3 regions of the Ruminococcus sp. RTP21484sp1_RTP21277st1_D2_RTP21277_210401 genome follow, and region 1 is predicted to be linked to each of the others. Evidence: predicted binding sites of a transcription regulator. Region 1 holds the regulator's gene; each other region holds the start of a gene.

Region 1 (6,402 bases):
TCACAGAGAATATGAGAGAGCGCAAAAAACTTCTGGAAGAAAAATCAGATGCTACGATCGTAGCGCCTGGCGGAATTGGTACTTATGAGGAATTTTTTGAGATTTTTACCTTGAAAAGCCTGAAACGTATTGACCGCCCAATTGTGCTGTATAACATTGACGGATATTATGACAAGATGAAAGCATTGCTGGAGTATACAGCAGAAGAGAAATTCATGGATTTTTCCGTGCTGGATCTGGTAGTTTTTCTGGATGAGCCGGCGGCAGTTCTTGACTATCTGGAAAATTATAAAAAATAGAGGCTGCAATTCAGCAGGTACTGTTTTGCGAAACGTAGAACTGTGAAGGTACTGAACAGTTACAAAACGGACATGTCGCCTATGGGCGGTATTACTATACAGGAAAGAAGATGCCAGGGGGAATTTTCTCAAGGCATCTTTTTCATTTATGCGGCAGCAAACATAAGACTGCGTTGGCAGATACCTGGTAGTATCTTTGTTACCCCAAAAGGTATTGCAGTAAGGAGAATTTAGCCGGAATGGTAAAGTATAGGGTAAAAACTATCAAAAAAGATGAAAAAAATTTGTAAAAAATATTGACAAAAGGAATACTGAGGTGTATCTTAAGAACATAGATGTTAGCACTCCTAAATAATGAGTGCTAACAAAAGGAATTCGAAGAAGCCAGACGGAAATCAGAATCAGGTTTGACCGTCTGCTTTTCAGGAAGGAGCAGATATTTCATGGATGAAGTATTAGATGAGCGCAAACGGAAAATACTGAAAGCAATCATCAAAACTTATATGGAAACAGGCGAGCCTGTAGGTTCCAGAACTATTTCCAAGTATCCGGATCTGAATGTCAGCTCTGCTACCATCCGAAATGAGATGTCCGACCTGACAGATATGGGCTACATCGTACAGCCCCACACCTCAGCCGGAAGAATTCCATCAGATAAAGGCTATCGCCTTTATGTAGATGAGCTTACCAGGGAGAAGGAAGCCGAGATCGCAGAAATCCGTGATCTGATGATTGAGAAATCAGATAAGATGGATAAGGTGCTCAAGCAGGTGGCGAAGGTTCTTGCCACGAATACCAATTATGCGGCTATGGTTGCGGTTCCCCAGTATAAGGGAAGCACCCTGAAGTTCATTCAGCTTTCACGAGTCAATGAGCGGCAGCTGATTGCCGTAGTTGTATGTGAGGGTAATGTCATTCGGAACCAGATCATTAATATTGATGAGGAGATGGATGACCAGACGATCCTGAAGCTGAATCTTCTTCTTAACACGAACCTGAACGGCGTACCCATCCAGGATATTAATCTGGGCATGATCGCCAGATTGAAAGAACAGGCGGGTAGCCACAGCGGTGTGGTTGCAGATGTGCTGGACGCAGTTGCAGCTACGATTCACGTGGACGAAGAAGATATGAAAGTATATACATCGGGAGCGACCAACATATTTAAGTATCCAGAGCTTGCAGATACATCCAGAGCCAGTGAGCTGATTTCCACTTTCGAGGATAAGCAGGAACTTGCGGATATGGTCCGTGAGGAAATGGGAGATCCGGAGAACACAGGAGTTCAGGTATACATCGGGGATGAAGTTCCGGTACGTACCATGAAAGACTGCAGTGTGGTCACAGCTACTTACGAGCTGGGAGATGGAATGCGTGGAACTATTGGAATTATCGGTCCCAAGCGAATGGATTACGAGAATGTAGTGGACAGCTTAAAGAAATTAAAAGTCCAGCTTGACGAAATGGTAAATAAGAAAACCTAGAAAGGCGGTTGAAAGCGTGTCAGAAGAAATGAATAAAGAAGCCGAAGTACAGGAAGAAGCAGTTGACATTCCGGTAACAGACGGAAGCGAAGAAGAGGCAGCAGATACAGCCCAGACAGCAGAAGAGGAGACTTCCGAAGAGCCTGCACAGACAGAAGAAACTGAGCAGCCAGATCAGGAAGCAGAATCTCAGAAGGAACCGGAAACCAAGACAAAAACTTCTTTCTTCGGCAAGAAGAAAAAAGAGAAAGATAAATTTGAACAGCAGGTCGAGGAGCTTACAGACAGACTGAAGCGCAGCATGGCTGAATTCGATAACTACCGTAAAAGAACGGAGAAGGAGAAATCCAGCATGTACATCATCGGTGCCAGGGACATCGTTGAAAAAATGCTTCCGATCGTGGATAACTTCGAAAGAGGTCTTGCACAGGCACCGGAGGATGATCCATTTGCAGAAGGCATGAAGATGATCTATAAGCAGATGATGACAGCCTTTGATGAGATGGGCGTGAAGCCAATCGAAGCTGTAGGCAAGGAATTTGATCCGAATCTGCATAATGCAGTGATGCATGTGGAGGACGAATCCGTTGGCGAGAACATCGTCGTAGAGGAATTCCAGAAGGGATATACTTACAAGGATTTCGTTGTAAGACACAGTATGGTAAAAGTTGCTAATTGACAGAGAGCAGCTTGGAGAATCAAACTTCATCGACATTTTCTAAAAACAAAGTATAAATGTTACTGTTCGTGTAATGGACAGCAACCATGAATTTTTAAACAGGAGGAAAATTATCATGGGAAAAATCATTGGTATTGACTTAGGCACAACAAACAGCTGTGTAGCTGTTATGGAAGGTGGACAGCCAACCGTTATCGCAAATACAGAAGGATCCAGAACAACACCATCTGTTGTAGCATTCACAAAGACAGGTGAGCGTCTGGTAGGTGAGCCTGCAAAACGTCAGGCAGTAACAAACGCAGAGAAAACAATCTCTTCCATCAAGAGAGAGATGGGTACAGATTACCGTGTAACAATCGACGATAAGAAATATTCCCCACAGGAAATTTCTGCTATGATTCTTCAGAAACTGAAAAAAGACGCTGAAGGATACCTTGGAGAGTCTGTTACAGAAGCAGTTATCACTGTTCCGGCATATTTCAATGATGCTCAGCGTCAGGCAACCAAGGATGCTGGTAAGATTGCAGGTCTTGATGTAAAACGTATCATTAACGAGCCTACAGCTGCAGCTCTTGCATATGGTCTTGACAATGAGAAAGAGCAGAAGATCATGGTTTATGACCTTGGTGGTGGTACATTCGATGTTTCCATTATTGAGATTGGTGATGGAGTTATCGAAGTTCTGGCAACAGCTGGTAACAACCGTCTTGGTGGTGATGACTTTGACCAGAGAATTACAGACTATATGCTTTCTGAGTTCAAGAGAACAGAGGGCGTTGACTTAAGCAACGATAAGATGGCTCTTCAGAGACTGAAAGAAGCTGCTGAGAAAGCTAAGAAAGAGCTTTCTTCCGCAACAACAACCAATATCAACCTGCCATTCATCACAGCAACAGCTGAAGGACCGAAGCATTTTGATATGAACCTTACAAGAGCTAAATTTGACGAACTTACACACGATCTTGTTGAGAAAACAGCAGAGCCGGTTCGCCGTGCACTTTCTGATGCAGGTCTTACTGCTTCTGATCTTGGACAGGTGCTTCTGGTTGGTGGTTCCACACGTATCCCGGCTGTACAGGATAAAGTAAGACAGTTAACTGGCAAAGAGCCAAGCAAGGCCCTGAACCCAGATGAGTGTGTTGCACTTGGTGCTTCTATCCAGGGTGGTAAGCTTTCAGGTGAGGCTGGTGCAGGTGACATCCTTCTTCTTGATGTTACTCCACTTTCCCTGTCTATCGAGACAATGGGTGGTATTGCAACACGTCTGATCGAGAGAAATACAACAATCCCGACCAAGAAGAGCCAGATTTTCTCCACAGCAGCTGATAATCAGACCGCTGTAGATATCAATGTATTACAGGGTGAGCGTCAGTTCGCGAAAGACAATAAGTCCCTTGGACAGTTCCGTCTGGATGGAATCCCGCCAGCACGTCGTGGTGTTCCGCAGATTGAGGTTACATTCGATATCGATGCCAACGGTATTGTAAATGTATCTGCTAAGGATCTTGGAACAGGTAAAGAGCAGCATATTACAATCACAGCTGGTTCTAACATGTCCGAGTCTGATATTGACAAGGCTGTTAAAGAAGCTGCTGAGTTCGAAGCTCAGGATAAGAAACGTAAAGAGGCAATTGATACAAAGAACAATGCAGACTCCATGGTATTCCAGGTTGAGAATGCACTGAAAGAAGCAGGTGATAAACTGGATGCAAATGACAAAGCTTCCGTAGAGGCTGACTTAAATGCATTAAAAGATATTCTTGCTAAATATGCAAATACAGATGAGATCGGAGATGCTCAGGTCGCTGAGATCAAAGCTGCTCAGGAGAAGATGATGGAAAGTGCTCAGAAGCTTTTCGCAAAGATGTATGAAGCACAGAACCCACAGGGCGGTGCTGGTCAGGCAGGCCCGGGACCGGACATGGGAGGAGCTTCCCAGGGAGGTAACGAGGCAGGTTACGGCGATGATGTTGTAGATGCTGACTACAAAGAGGTTTAATTGAATAATAAGTTCCAATATTTCGGAACATGAAACTACAGCCCGGTCATGATTCATGACCGGGCAGTGGTGGTGAAAGACATATTACAGGAAATGCGCCGCTGGCGTCTTCCATAAGATAACCAAATACAAAAAGTTAGGAAAAGAAAGAAATCATGGCTGATAAAAGAGATTACTATGAAGTCTTAGGCGTTGATAAGAGCGCCGATGACGCTACATTAAAAAAAGCATATCGTCAGCTTGCCAAGAAGTATCATCCCGACGTAAATCCGGGAGATAAGGAAGCTGAAGCGAAATTCAAAGAGGCAACAGAGGCTTACAGCGTCTTAAGTGACCCGGACAAGAGAAGACAGTATGATCAGTTTGGTCATGCCGCTTTTGAAAACGGCGGCGGTGGCGGAGCAGGCGGTTTCGGCGGCTTTGATTTCTCCGGCGCAGACATGGGTGATATCTTCGGAGATATTTTCGGAGATCTGTTTGGAGGCGGCGGAAGCCGCAGACGTGCCAATAATGGACCTATGAAGGGTGCAAACCTGCGTGCACGCGTGAACATCACCTTCGAGGATGCTGTATTTGGCTGTGAGAAAGAACTTGAGATTACTCTGAAAGATGAATGTACTTCCTGTCACGGTTCCGGCGCTAAGGCTGGTACCTCACCGGTTACCTGTCCGAAATGTAATGGTGAAGGACAGATTGTTTACACCCAGCAGTCCATGTTTGGCATGGTTCGTAACGTTCAGGTGTGTCCGGATTGTCATGGTACAGGTAAGATCATCAAAGATAAATGCCCGGATTGCCGTGGTACCGGATACATTTCTAATCGCAAGAAAATTAAGGTATCTATTCCGGCTGGTATTGACAATGGTCAGAGTATCCGTATCCGTGATAAAGGTGAGCCTGGCACAAATGGGGGTCCGAGAGGCGATCTGCTGGTAGAAGTAAATGTAGCACGCCATCCGATTTTCCAGAGACAGGATATGAATATTTACTCTACTGCACCGATTACTTATGCACAGGCAGCGCTTGGAGGCGAAGTCAAACTGAATACAGTAGATGGAGAAGTTCTCTATGAAGTGAAACCAGGAACTCAGACAGATACCAGAATCCGTCTGAAGGGCAAAGGTGTTCCGTCCCTTCGAAACAAGAATGTCCGTGGTGATCACTATGTAACTCTGGTTGTTCAGGTACCAACCAATCTGAATGAGGACGCGAAAGAGGCTCTCCGCAAATTTGACGAGGCATGCGGCAATCGTCCTGCAGGCAGTGCCGGTGATAGCACAGAAAAGTCCGAAAAGAAGAAAAAAAGCTTCATGGACAAATTAAAAGAGACCTTTGAAGAGTAAAAAAACAGTTTTTCCATAAAAGAATAAAGAAAAGGGGAGATATCCTCTTTTCTTTTTTTGTTACTTATTGTATATTAAAGGGTAGCCGCAACGCTACTGTCCGTGCTGCTGGTCAGGAAGTAAGCAGCACGGACAGTAACATCGCAAGAGTCCGGAAAGGAGTTTTGCCTTGAAAACAAAGAAAAGAGATCTGTTAAAACGATATATTCCCCTGTGGTCTATTGCACCTCTTGTGACCATCATGGCAGTGAATTGTCTGATTTACTGGGGAAGCAGTGCGCTTACAGCTGGCAGGTATCACTATGATTTTACGATGGCATTTGACAGGGAAGTTCCTTTATTGCCTGTATTTGTGTGGTTTTATATTCTGGCATTTCCATTCTGGGCGGTGGGGTATTTGCTGGCGGCAAGGCGTGGTAAGGATATGTTTTACCGGTTTGTTGCCACAGATCTGACCATACATTTTATTTGCTTTATCTGCTTTATTTTAATACCGACCACCAATATAAGACCGGAGATCGCAGGAAATACCATTTCGGAAAAGCTTCTCGCTCTGGTATATTCCCTGGATGGCGGGAGAAGTCCTTCTAATTTGTTT
Region 2 (6,402 bases), on a different contig from region 1:
GAGGAACTGAGCAGAGGCTGCAACAAACTGATCTTCGATGGTGCAGGAATCGCTTACAGCCCGGAAATCATGCTTATGGAATGGGGAATCGAGGCAAAAAACAGACCTCAAAATGTGGAAAAAAAGAAGTTGGGGCTTGCACCGGATTTGGATTTGGTGTATAGTGGTCTCGATTTACGACCTGAAAATCTGGATAATTTAATACGGAAAACCGGTTTTTCAGCATCAAAAGTCTGTGCTCTTCTGACAGAACTTCAGCTAATGGGGCTTGTGGGAGAGACAGGCAGACAATACTACAGAATATCAGGGGGATAATTTGTAGTGTATGTAGACTGAATACAAAGTAGGAGAGGTAGTATGGCTAAATATCTGGTGATAGTTGAGTCACCTGCAAAAGTAAAGACAATAAAGAAATTTCTTGGGGCAAATTATGAGGTAGAGGCATCTAATGGACATGTCCGTGATTTTCCCAAGAGTCAGTTTGGAATAGATGTGGAGAATGATTTCGAGCCGAAATATATAACCATCCGCGGTAAGGGGGAATTGCTTGCCAAACTTCGCAAGGCAGCCAAAAAAGCTGATAAGATTTATCTTGCCACTGACCCTGACCGTGAAGGAGAAGCAATTTCCTGGCACTTGATGCAGGCTCTGAAAGAAGATCCGGATAAAATGCACCGAATCACTTTCAACGAGATCACAAAGACTGCTGTAAAGGATTCCCTGAAGCATGCACGAGGTCTGAATATGAATCTTGTAGATGCACAGCAGGCGAGAAGAATGCTGGACCGTATGGTGGGTTATACCATCAGTCCGCTTCTCTGGGCGAAAGTAAAGAGAGGCTTAAGTGCTGGCCGTGTGCAGTCTGTTGCACTTCGCATCATTTGTGACAGGGAGGAGGAGATTAATTCTTTTATCCCGGAAGAATACTGGAGCCTGAATGGTGAATTCCTTGTGGATGGCGAGAAAAAGCCTCTGGAGGCTAAATTCTACGGAACAGACAAGAAGATGGATATCCACAATAAAGCTGAGATGGATGAGATTCTTAAGGTTCTTGAGAACGAAGAATTTGAGATCTCTGAGGTGAAAAAAGGCGAGAGAATCAAGAATGCTCCGCTTCCTTTTACTACCAGTACCCTGCAGCAGGAGGCATCCAAAACACTGAATTTTTCCACCCAGAAGACTATGCGTCTGGCACAGCAGCTTTATGAGGGTGTTGACATCAAGGGCAACGGTACTGTAGGTGTGATCACATACCTTCGTACTGATTCTGTACGTATTTCTGACGAGGCAGATGCGGCAGCAAGAAGCTACATCAGCAGCCAGTATGGAGAAGAATATGTGTCAGAAACTGCCAAGACAGTGAAGAAGGGACAGAAGATCCAGGATGCTCATGAGGCTATCCGCCCAACTGATATCAGCCGTACACCTGTACAGATAAAAGAATCCCTTACACGAGATCAGTTCCGATTGTATCAGCTGATCTGGAAGCGGTTTGCGGCCAGCCGTATGGCTCCTGCAAAGTATGAGACTACCTCTGTAAAAGTGGCTGGTGGAGATTATACGTTCACTGTGTCCGCTTCCAAGGTGGCATTTGACGGCTTCCTTTCGGTATATATGCAGGAAGAGGATATGAAGAAGGGAAATGTGTTAAGCCAGAGCCTGAGTAAAGGCATGAAGCTGAAGCTGAAAGAGTTAAAGCCGGAACAGCATTTTACCCAGCCGCCGGCACATTATACAGAGGCTTCCCTGGTAAAGACCATGGAGGAACTTGGAATCGGCCGTCCGAGTACTTATGCACCGACCATCACCACCATTATCAGCCGCCGTTATGTTTCAAAGGAGCAGCGTAACCTTTATGTGACAGAGTTGGGCGAGGTGGTAAACAGTATTATGAAACAGGCGTTCCCAAGCATTGTGGACGTGAATTTCACGGCTACCATGGAGGGACTTCTGGACTGTGTGGAGAATGGTACTGTACAGTGGAAGACAGTAGTCCGGAACTTCTATCCGGATCTGAAACATGATGTGGATGCTGCCCAGGAAGAGCTGGAGAAAGTAGACATCCATGATGAAGAGACCGATGTGATCTGTGATAACTGTGGTCGTCATATGGTGATTAAATATGGTCCTCACGGACGTTTCCTTGCATGCCCGGGATTTCCGGAATGCCGCAATACCAAGCCTTACTATGAAAAGATTGGTGTAGCCTGCCCGAAGTGTGGTAAGGAAGTGGTGCTTAAGAAGACGAAGAAAGGCCGTAAGTATTACGGCTGTGAAGATAATCCGGAATGTGACTTTATGTCATGGCAGAAGCCGTCGGATAAGAAATGTCCGGTGTGCGGAAGTTACATGGTGGAAAAAGGAAATAAACTGGTGTGCAGCCAGGAGACCTGTGGCTATGTAGAAGCCAGGCCGAAGGATGAAAAAGAAAATTAAGGTTGCTGTGAAGGGTGCGAGCAGTAACAAATTAAGGAATTTCCGGGGAAAATCCCCTGCAAGGCAGCTGTATTATGTTTTGCAGGGGATTTTTTAAATAAAAGCTCTATTACTTCCATTGTTTGATGAATAGTTTCAAAAACGTGATATTTTCAGAAAAGCTAAACAAAATTGAAAAATAGTAAAAAATAGCTTGTAAATAGTTTGAAAAACGTGTAGTATTAGAATAACAGTTAAAGCCAGAGCATGTCTGAAAAGGCTTTCTGCAAAGTGGAGCGTACAGATTGCGGGAATGATTTTTTTAACAGGCTCTCATGTAACAAAAGCGAAGGGAGGACAAAATGAGCGTTCAGTTACTTGATAAAACAAGAAAAATCAATAAACTTCTCCATAACAGCAGTTCCAGCAAGGTGGTTTTTAATGATATCTGCCAGGTTCTGATGGATACTTTAAGTTCTAATATCCTGGTTCTCAGCAAGAAAGGCAAGGTGCTTGGTGTAAGTTTTTGCCCGGGAGTTGAGGAAATCCGGGAACTGATAGCTGATGAGGTGGGCGGTCATGTTGACCCTCTGCTGAATGAGCGCTTTTTAGGAGTATTATCCACCAAAGAGAACGTGAATCTCCAGACACTTGGCTTTGAGCATGTTTCCAGCAGCTATCAGGGAATCATCAATCCTATTGATATTGCAGGAGAACGTCTTGGAACGGTGTTTATGTACCGCAAGGATCGTCCATACGATATTGAGGATATTATTGTCAGTGAATACGGCACCACAGTTGTAGGTCTTGAGATGATGCGAGCTGTACATGAAGAGAATGCTGAGGAAGACCGAAAGAAACAGGTTGTGAAATCTGCTTTTAACACACTTTCTTTCTCTGAACTGGAAGCTATCATCCATATTTTTGATGAGCTTGACGGAGATGAGGGAATTCTTGTTGCCAGCAAGATTGCAGACAGAGTAGGTATTACCAGATCAGTAATCGTAAATGCACTCCGCAAGTTCGAGAGCGCGGGCGTTATTGAGTCCCGGTCATCCGGTATGAAGGGAACCTATATCAAGGTTCTCAATGAAGTGATCTTTGATGAATTAGAAGAGATTAAGGCCCAGAGAAATAAAAAGGCCTGAGTGAATTCAATAAATAATAAACAAGTGTACAGAAGAACTGTTTTCTTTCGAACGTGTTTGAAAAAGGCTTTCTGCAAATTGTGAAATGCAGATTGCGGGAATGATTTTTCAAACACGCTCTGGAGGGCAGTTCTTTTTTTGTGTGTAACAGGAAAATTCATTGGAATTCACTATTACACCAAAAAGTTTTAACGGTCAGGCTTCAAAAGCGGCGAAACAAAAAAATCAGAAAATTTTTAAAGTGAGAAAACAAGAGAAAAAAAGAGCATAAAAGAGAATAAAACAGAATATACTTGAAAATGTAACTATGAAAAGAGTTGCACAAATAACGATAATTCAATAATATAATGAACAGTGATTAGCACTCAGCAATAATGAGTGCTAGTAAGAAAAAGGAAAACAATTCTAAAGGAGGACATAGATCATGAAATTAGTTCCATTAGGCGACAGAGTTGTATTAAAACAGTTAGAAGCAGAAGAGACAACAAAATCCGGTATCGTTCTTCCGGGACAGGCACAGGAGAAACCACAGCAGGCAGAGGTAATCGCTGTAGGACCTGGCGGAGTCGTTGACGGGAAAGAAGTGAAAATGGAAGTTACTGTAGGCGACAAGGTTATCTATTCCAAATATTCAGGAACAGAGGTTAAGCTTGACGGTGAAGAGTATATCATCGTAAAACAGAGCGATATTCTTGCAATTGTGAAATAAGACATAACCTTATAAATAACTTGAAATCAGGAGGATGATTCATTATGGCAAAAGAGATTAAATATGGCGCAGAAGCCAGAACAGCATTAGAGGCTGGTGTAAATAAACTTGCTGATACCGTAAGAGTAACACTTGGTCCGAAAGGAAGAAACGTAGTACTTGATAAACAGTTCGGTGCTCCGCTTATCACAAACGATGGTGTTACAATCGCAAAAGAGATCGAGCTTGAGGATGCTTTCGAGAACATGGGAGCTCAGCTGATCAAGGAAGTTGCATCCAAGACAAACGATGTAGCTGGTGATGGTACTACAACTGCTACTGTACTTGCCCAGGCAATGGTTCATGAAGGAATGAAGAATCTGGCAGCAGGTGCTAACCCGATCGTTATGAGACGCGGTATGAAGAAAGCTACAGATGCTGCTGTAGAAGCAATTAAGAACATGAGCCAGAAAGTAAGCGGAAAGAAACAGATCGCAAACGTTGCATCTATTTCCGCCGGAGATAAAGAAGTCGGAGAGCTTGTTGCAAATGCAATGGAAAAAGTTTCCAACGACGGTGTTATTACTGTAGAAGAGTCCAAGACCATGCACACAGAGCTTGACCTTGTAGAAGGTATGCAGTTTGACCGTGGATATATTTCCGCATACATGTCCACTGATATGGAGAAGATGGAAGCAAACCTTGAGGATCCATATATTCTGATCACAGACAAGAAAATCTCCAACATTCAGGAAGTTCTTCCGCTGCTGGAGCAGATCGTACAGGCTGGAGCAAAACTTCTTATCATCGCTGAAGATGTTGAGGGTGAGGCTCTTACCACTCTGATCGTAAACAAATTAAGAGGAACCTTCCAGGTAGTAGCTGTAAAAGCTCCTGGCTATGGTGACAGAAGAAAAGAAATGCTTCAGGATATCGCAATTCTGACAGGTGGTACTGTAATTTCTGACGAGGTAGGTCTTGAACTGAAAGATGCTACAATGGCTCAGTTAGGACGTGCAAAATCTGTTAAAGTTGCAAAAGAGAATACTGTTATTGTCGATGGTATGGGAGATAAAGAAGCAATTGCCAATCGTGTTGCCCAGATCCGTGCTCAGATTGAGGAGACAAAATCTGATTTCGACAGAGAGAAGCTTCAGGAAAGACTTGCAAAACTTGCAGGCGGTGTAGCAGTGGTTCGTGTTGGTGCAGCTACTGAGACTGAGATGAAAGAAGCAAAACTTCGTATGGAAGATGCTCTTGCAGCTACCAGAGCAGCTGTTGAAGAAGGAATCATTGCAGGAGGCGGTTCTGCATATATCCACGCTTCCAAAGAGGTTGCAAAACTTGCGGCAGATCTTGAGGGAGATGAGAAGACTGGTGCAAACATCATCCTGAAAGCACTGGAAGCTCCGCTGTTCCGTATTGCTGCTAATGCAGGTCTTGAAGGTGCAGTTATCATCAACAAAGTAAGAGAGTCTGAGCCAGGTGTTGGTTTTGATGCTCTGAACGAGAAATATGTAAACATGGTAGACGAGGGAATCCTTGATCCTGCAAAGGTTACAAGAAGTGCTCTTCAGAACGCAACAAGTGTTGCTTCTACTCTGCTTACAACTGAGTCTGTTGTTGCAAATATCAAAGAAGATACTCCGGCAATGCCAGCTGGCGGTCAGGGTATGGGAATGATGTAATTTCCGGCAGCGGAAAACAGAACGGAAAATCCATGAAAGGATTTTTGAAGGTATAATTCAGAACTCATAAGGGTCGGTGTCAAAGACGCTGGCCCTTTTGCATTCAATAAAAGTCATTTTTTACTGTTACTGTGTATTGGCAATATTCCGTGTTTTATCAGGAACAATGTTCACAGGAAAACTTTTGTGTGTTATACTTAGAACAACATGCCGGCTGGCAAAAAAAACAAAGGAGAATTGTAATATGAGCGATTTGTATTCCGAGCTGCTTGTAAAAAAAGAGCGGACCGCAAAGGACAGGCTGGTAAAAGGCAGTATCATTGCACTGATCGTGCTTCTGGTACTCGCAGGACTGTTTATTATGCCCCCGCTTCTGATCGCGGCAATTGTACTGGGAGTCTGTGCCTATCTTTTTATTTTTCCAGGAACTGATCTGGAATTTGAGTACTTGTTTGTAAACGGA
Region 3 (6,402 bases), on a different contig from region 1:
GGCTTAATCGCGGCATAAACAGCATTTCCGACAAAATTCAGTCCTGCCATTGCCACTCCTTTTTCATTCATAGCATCATAATACAAAGGATAATCCTCTGCAACATGAGCCATTCCAATAATTGCATAATGATTTTTCATATCGCCAACATGGCGAAAATTAAACGCATAATTACGTGGTGTAATTACTATCTGATCACCATAAGAGAATTCATAATCGAGGGTTCGTCCAAAGTAAAAATCTTTTGTCTTATAAGTTGCTGCTGTACACATGATCGTTTATCCTCCTAAATAGATTGAAATATGTCAATGAGTTTTTTTCTTGAACAATAGTATAGCACAATCTTTTATTTTGTTCCAACTTCATACATGATCATAACATGTAAACTTTAAACTATTTTCCTGGATTATTTCTCCATCAGTTTTTCAAACCAAGTATCCATAGCTAGGATGAATTGACCTACGTCTGGCAATTCTTGCAGCATTTCGTTTAGGGTTTTGTGCTTCACATATTTCTGCACATACACCCAACAGGCAAGGCTACTGGCTTCTGATACAATGTCAGCTATGGTTTTGCGCATAAGCTCTTCAAATTCAGCAATTTCTTCTTTCGGAACAACATCATATGTGGTGACAGTATGGAGCCTCTCTATCTGGATGGACAGATCATCTGGATTCATAAACAAGAAACTCTTGAAGAAGGAGAAATCGGTGTCTTTTTCCTCGATGGTGATGCTTATGTAAAGAAATATCATCAATCTGATTCCGGTATCCAACTTATTTCTCTAAATAAAAAATATGCTCCTATCCAAGTCACTTCCGGCTCCACCTTAAAAACTTTTGGAAAAGTAGTTGGCTAATTTTAAAAGGCTGATGCATTAACAGTAAACTTGCAGGGCGTCTTTTTTCACCATTTTGCATGGCTTATAGCGTTCACAAAACACATTCACAAAATCTTCGCAAAAATTAGCACTCACCTCTTGACAGTGCTAATAATGCGTGTTATATTACAAATAGAACAAAGGAAGAGAGATAAAAGAAAAGGTATTCCAGATGTTCGAAGAACTAGAAATGATAATACAGCAGACTGGATCGTGAAGATCTAGGGAGCTTTTGAAAGGAGATATGACTTATGTTAATGCCTAGTATTTTTGGAGAAAACTTATTTGATGATTTCTTTACACCATTCTATTATGATGACAAAGATGAGAAGAAAGCGGAAAAGAAGCTGTACGGAAGAAGAGCACAGAATCTCCTGAAGACAGATATTAAGGAAAAACCGGAAGGTTATGAACTGATTGTTGATGTTCCTGGCTTCAAGAAAGATGAAGTCAAAGTTGCATTGAAAGATGGTTACTTAACTGTCAGTGCAGCAAAAGGTCTGGATGAAGACGATGAAGATAAGAAGGGACACTACATCAGACGTGAACGTTACGCAGGAGCCTGCGAGCGAAGCTTTTATGTAGGCGAAGAAGTGACTCAGGAAGACATTAAAGGTGAATACAAACATGGTATCCTGAAACTGTTTGTTCCGAAGAAAGAAGCAAAACCAGTTTCCAATGATCCGAAATATATAACCATTGAATGATAATGATAACATCTGATTGATAAAAAGCTCGTGGTGTTGCCCGAAGATTTCGGGCAGTACCCTTTAAATATAATTGTAAGTAACAGTCGAAAGACTTGAATATAGATTTGTTTGTCATGAAAAGGAGAGATGACTTATGTTAATGCCTAGTATTTTTGGAGAAAACTTATTTGATGATGATTGGATGAATTTCCCGTTTAACGATGAGTTTTGGGGCAAGAAGAATCCGCTTTATGGTAAACATGCGCAGAACATGATGAAAACGGATATCCGTGAAACAGACGGTAGCTATGAACTGGATGTCGATCTTCCGGGATTTAAGAAAGACGAGATTCAGGTACAGCTGAAAGATGGTTATCTGGTACTTTCTGCTGCAAAGGGACTGGATAAAGATGAAAAAGATAAAGAAAGTAATTATATCAGGCGTGAACGCTATGCGGGCAGCATGTGCCGAAGCTTTTATGTAGGCGATGCAGTAAGCGAAGAAGACATTCATGCAAAATATGAAGATGGTATTCTGAAACTGTCCGTGCCAAAGAAAGCACCTGAGAAAATAGAAAAAGATGGTTATATTGCCATTGAAGGTTAAGGAAATCTCCTTATAGTCGGGGCTGTCGCATCAATGATTAGGAAATCATAGGTGCGGCAGCATCTTTTTGCCTTTTTTAAGGCGAAATATTCTCCCTTTCATTCTGTTTCTACAAGAAGGCGAACTTTAATAAACCTTTTCTGGAAAAAGGTTCGTTTTCAGGATTTACTTTTGACCTGTCAAAATCAGGCGGTTTGTTTGAGTGGAAATAAATGCCGCCCTGTCCTTCCTGCCTGAATCTTATGATGAAGCTTGTTTATGTTATACCCGATCGCCAGCAAGATACTCTGGGCGGTTACATTTGTTTTCCTTCGATATAAATATCGCCTGAATTCCATATACAAAAGTTCTTTTAATTCTATTACTATCTGTTCGTTCTCCATTTTCACCTAATCTCTTTCTTCCCAGTAATCATAAGCATCGTCATACCCCTCATCGTAATCTCCATCCCCAAATTCTTCTGCGAAATCATCTGCATTATCATATTCTTCGGCATCATACGGATCATAATTTTTTTCTGAAGATAAACATTTCTTTGATTTTTTGTATTTAATATCTGAGAGCTAAGAATAGCAGGGACAGGCAGTGTATATACACTGCCGGGCATTCGCCTCAAAAGCGGGACCCTCCCCACTTTTGGAATCTTCGCTTCGCTCGATTTTATGAAAACATAAAGGAGATTTTTATATGGCAAACAGAAAAAGAGATGTACAGATACTGCTCTGGGTTACTCCGGAGGAAAAGAAGATGATCCGCAAGAGGATGATTCTATCCAAGACCTCTAACATGAGCGTGTATCTGCGTAAGATGGCGATTGATGGCATGATTGTCAATACAGATACCACTTATTTGAAAGCAATGTATCAGGAAATGCACAAGATTGGTGTGAACATCAACCAGCTTGGTGAATATGATGGGACGATCTATGATCTGTGGAACAGAAAAGGTCTTCCAACAGTCACGGTAAATTATAGGAAACGAATCCCCAGAGAAATTTTTGACAGATGGTATGAGAACCAGAACGAATACCATAAGGTGGACGGTCCGGCTACGATTGAAGAGATCGAAGAAAAATTCATTCTTTTCAGGGAAGCGGCGGCAATGCTTAAAATGAGCAACGAGGAACTGCTTACACTTATCCGAAAGGGGAAATATAAAGATCTGTTGGAAATGAGGATGTTTGATAATAAAAGATGGATTTCCAGAAGAGGGTTTCAGGATTTTCTGAATCTGCATGACCAGTATAAAATCAGACAGGCGAAAAATGAATCTGGCAGTGGAATCAGAAAATTCCTTAGTCAGAAGCAGTATATATCGAAGGAAGAAGCAGCAAGAATTGCAGGAGTATCGAAAAGTACGGTTGCAAAATGGGCTTTGCAGGGTATGTTCCCATGCAGGGCGGCAGGATATGTTATGCGGATTGAGAGAATACCATTTCTCGAATGGGTGGATGAAAATAGAAAGGTGGTGTGATTTATGGCATTTATCAGGGAACGGGATGGAAAATTCAGCGTAGTATATAAAGTTAAAGATGATAAAGGCAGGGTGCACCAGAAATCAGAAACTTTCAGAAAGAAGAAAGATGCAGAAAAGCGCAAACATGAAATAGAATACCAGATGGATACTGGTACATTTAAAGTTGAAAAATGTACCACCATCGAGGAACTGCTGGCGGAGTATGTGAAATTATATGGAAGGGAAAAGTGGGCAGTCTCTACATACAGTGCGAATGTGGGGCTGATAAACAATTATATTCTGCCAGTCATTGGGCAGGCAAAGGTAAGTGATGTAAATAATCATTTCGTAGAGAAATATTATCGAGACCTAGGAAAAATGAAGGCGGTTCAGGGCGCTAATAATAAGAAAAACGAGGGAAATGTTACTCCGAATACTGTATTTGAGATACATAAGATACTTCGGAGCTGTTTTCGGCAGGCGGTAAAATGGGGGATCATGGAAAAAAATCCAGCCGTAGATGCGACACTTCCGAAGCGGACAAAGAAAAAACGTGAGATCTGGGATGCCGAAACTTTAATGCAGGCAATCGAAGCGTGTGATGAAAAATGGCTGGAGGCAGCATTTCACCTGGCATTTACTGCAACTCTTCGACTGGGAGAAATTCTGGCATTGACCTGGGATTGCGTAGAAATATCAGAGGAAGCCATCAATGAGAATCGGTGCTTTATCGTCATCAATAAGATAATTGAGCGTGTCAGTGTTGAGGCGCTGGAAGCACTTGAGCATAAGGATGTTATTACCGTATTTCCATCTAAAAAGAAGAATAACAGAACGGTACTCATTATGAAGACACCGAAAACAGAGACCAGTAACCGAAAAGTATATATTCCAAGCCATGTAGGAAAATGTCTGGTGGAGCTCAAAAAAGAACAGGATCAGACCAGGGAATTATTAGGGGGTGAATACAAAGATTATAATCTGGTGCTGGCAACTTCTTTTGGAATGCCGATCGGTGGAAGCCATCTTCGCGACAAAATGCAGGAGATCATAGAAAAAGAAGGTTTGCCAGATGTTGTTTTTCATAGTTTGCGTCATACATCCGTAACCTATAAGCTCAAACTGAGCGGCGGAGATATCAAGGCTGTTCAGGGAGATTCTGGACATGCACAGGCTGATATGGTAACGGAAGTATATGGACATATTCTGGATGAGGATCGAAAGAAGAATGCACAGATGATGGAAAGAGCATTTTATAATAAGGAAAACCTCAATCCGGATATGCATGGGCAGGCAGGAGCAGTACCGAATAACAGCATCAGTGTACCAGGTGGTATAGATGCAGAACTGTTGGCGAAGGTATTGGAAAATCCAGAGATGGTAGCATTGTTTACGTCGCTTGCAAAGACAATGAAGATATCATAATATAGAACAATAGATTAAGAACGAAATTGTGGGCAGATGTGTTTAGTCTGCCCTTTTGTATGTGATCAGTTCACCGACTTCAATATCTAAGTAGTGGCATAATTTACAGATCAGGCCGGCATCCAGTCGATGGAAATTGTTGTTGCAGTATCTGTTAAAGTTGGTTCTTGGTATATCTAAATCTTTGCATATCTGATTTTTGGAGATGCCTCTCTCTTTCAGAATGCGGTCAATATTCAATTCTAATCTTCCGTAATCCACAGGCTCATCTCCTTTACTTTTATAGGGCTATTATATATAATGAGGCTGTAAATAGTAATTCACTGAATAGTACCTCACTATTCAGTTATCCCTGGCAAAAAGAATAAACAGGGGTGCAGTATGATCATTCAAAAATTCTTACCTATATTTATCAGCGGTCTGCTGTTATGTGGCTGTGCATCAGGGGCAGTTAATTCTAGTTCTGAGATGGAAACGTTGTATACAGAAGTTTCAAAGGCAGAGACGGAAGACTTTGTTTCAACGATAGATAAGGAAAATTGTTTTTTATGCGGTTCCAATCGTCCGGGAATTTTTGATTATTATAAAAAGAGTGGATGCATTGCGTTGGTGTGCCTGAATACATGGAACATTGCAGATACCAATGTATATGAATATGATGATAATGGAAAGATCGTGGAAGAACCGAACGGTTTTAGCACAAATATCAATACACATGGAGAGAATGAATGCAGCTGGATGGTGGCAGGCGATCCAGTACGCCATACTGCAACAGCCACATTGACGTATGGAGATAACTCTGTCTTAGATCCTGAAAGATTGTCTGCACAGCTCTGCCAGGACTGTCTCAAAAAAGTTGCGGATGCACTTTGGCCTACCGGTTATGAAAATGACTGGACGTATCATTGTGATGTTTTCATGAACATGGAGACGGAGGATATTTACCCGATATCATCACCAATAATAAAATGTGGAATAGGCTGCAAGTTTACGAATCACTCCGTTGTCCCGCACAGAATAGTGGATAGCATCAATGTAAAGAATCGGATACACGTCGTCTAGCGGTCGATTCTGCCAGTCTTCAATCTGCGGAAGTATCTTATCTGTTACATCAGAAATAAAACTCTCAGATGTTTCAAAGCCATAGATATCTTCAATCGTTTCCGAAATTTGGCGTGTAGTCATTCCTTTGGCATACATGGAGATAATCTTCTGGTCAATGTCAGAAATATCCTTCTGACGCTTTTTGACAACCTGTGGTTCAAAGGTGGACTTTCGATCTTGTGGTACTTCGATTTCCATAGAACCATACCGACTGTTTACCTGCTTGCGTTTATAGCCGTTTC

Evidence for each region. Region 1 encodes HrcA, which represses chaperone genes, less so after heat shock. Its sites were predicted from a motif close to TGTTAGCACTCNNNNNNNNNGAGTGCTAACA; they were not measured.
Region 2: a site for HrcA is predicted at 3,920-3,950, ahead of groES (co-chaperone GroES). Genes of this name have one in related genera too.
Region 3: a site for HrcA is predicted at 964-994, ahead of AB5706_RS14975 (Hsp20/alpha crystallin family protein). Genes of this name have one in related genera too.

The regions. Positions count from the first base shown of each region.
Region 1 covers NZ_JBCOMJ010000002.1:36,699-43,100, reverse strand. The annotation lists gene AB5706_RS01435 (LOG family protein) at 1-299, shown strand, start outside; gene hrcA (heat-inducible transcriptional repressor HrcA) at 743-1,783, shown strand; gene grpE (nucleotide exchange factor GrpE) at 1,800-2,462, shown strand; gene dnaK (molecular chaperone DnaK) at 2,578-4,461, shown strand; gene dnaJ (molecular chaperone DnaJ) at 4,617-5,804, shown strand; gene AB5706_RS01410 (phosphatase PAP2 family protein) at 5,974-6,402, shown strand, end outside.
Region 2 covers NZ_JBCOMJ010000015.1:34,936-41,337, forward strand. The annotation lists gene dprA (DNA-processing protein DprA) at 1-315, shown strand, start outside; gene topA (type I DNA topoisomerase) at 358-2,436, shown strand; gene AB5706_RS11240 (DUF6783 domain-containing protein) at 2,687-2,797, shown strand; gene codY (GTP-sensing pleiotropic transcriptional regulator CodY) at 2,778-3,563, shown strand; partial or broken gene AB5706_RS11250 (DUF6783 domain-containing protein) at 3,634-3,711, shown strand; gene groES (co-chaperone GroES) at 3,988-4,272, shown strand; gene groL (chaperonin GroEL) at 4,317-5,939, shown strand; gene AB5706_RS11265 (DUF6106 family protein) at 6,184-6,402, shown strand, end outside.
Region 3 covers NZ_JBCOMJ010000023.1:9,390-15,791, forward strand. The annotation lists gene bsh (choloylglycine hydrolase) at 1-272, opposite strand, end outside; gene AB5706_RS14965 (hypothetical protein) at 407-679, opposite strand; gene AB5706_RS14970 (S24 family peptidase) at 638-859, shown strand; gene AB5706_RS14975 (Hsp20/alpha crystallin family protein) at 1,132-1,587, shown strand; gene AB5706_RS14980 (Hsp20/alpha crystallin family protein) at 1,724-2,176, shown strand; gene AB5706_RS14985 (helix-turn-helix domain-containing protein) at 2,864-3,649, shown strand; gene AB5706_RS14990 (tyrosine recombinase XerC) at 3,653-5,056, shown strand; gene AB5706_RS14995 (helix-turn-helix domain-containing protein) at 5,099-5,317, opposite strand; gene AB5706_RS15000 (hypothetical protein) at 5,438-6,118, shown strand; partial or broken gene AB5706_RS15005 (IS256 family transposase) at 6,032-6,402, opposite strand, start outside.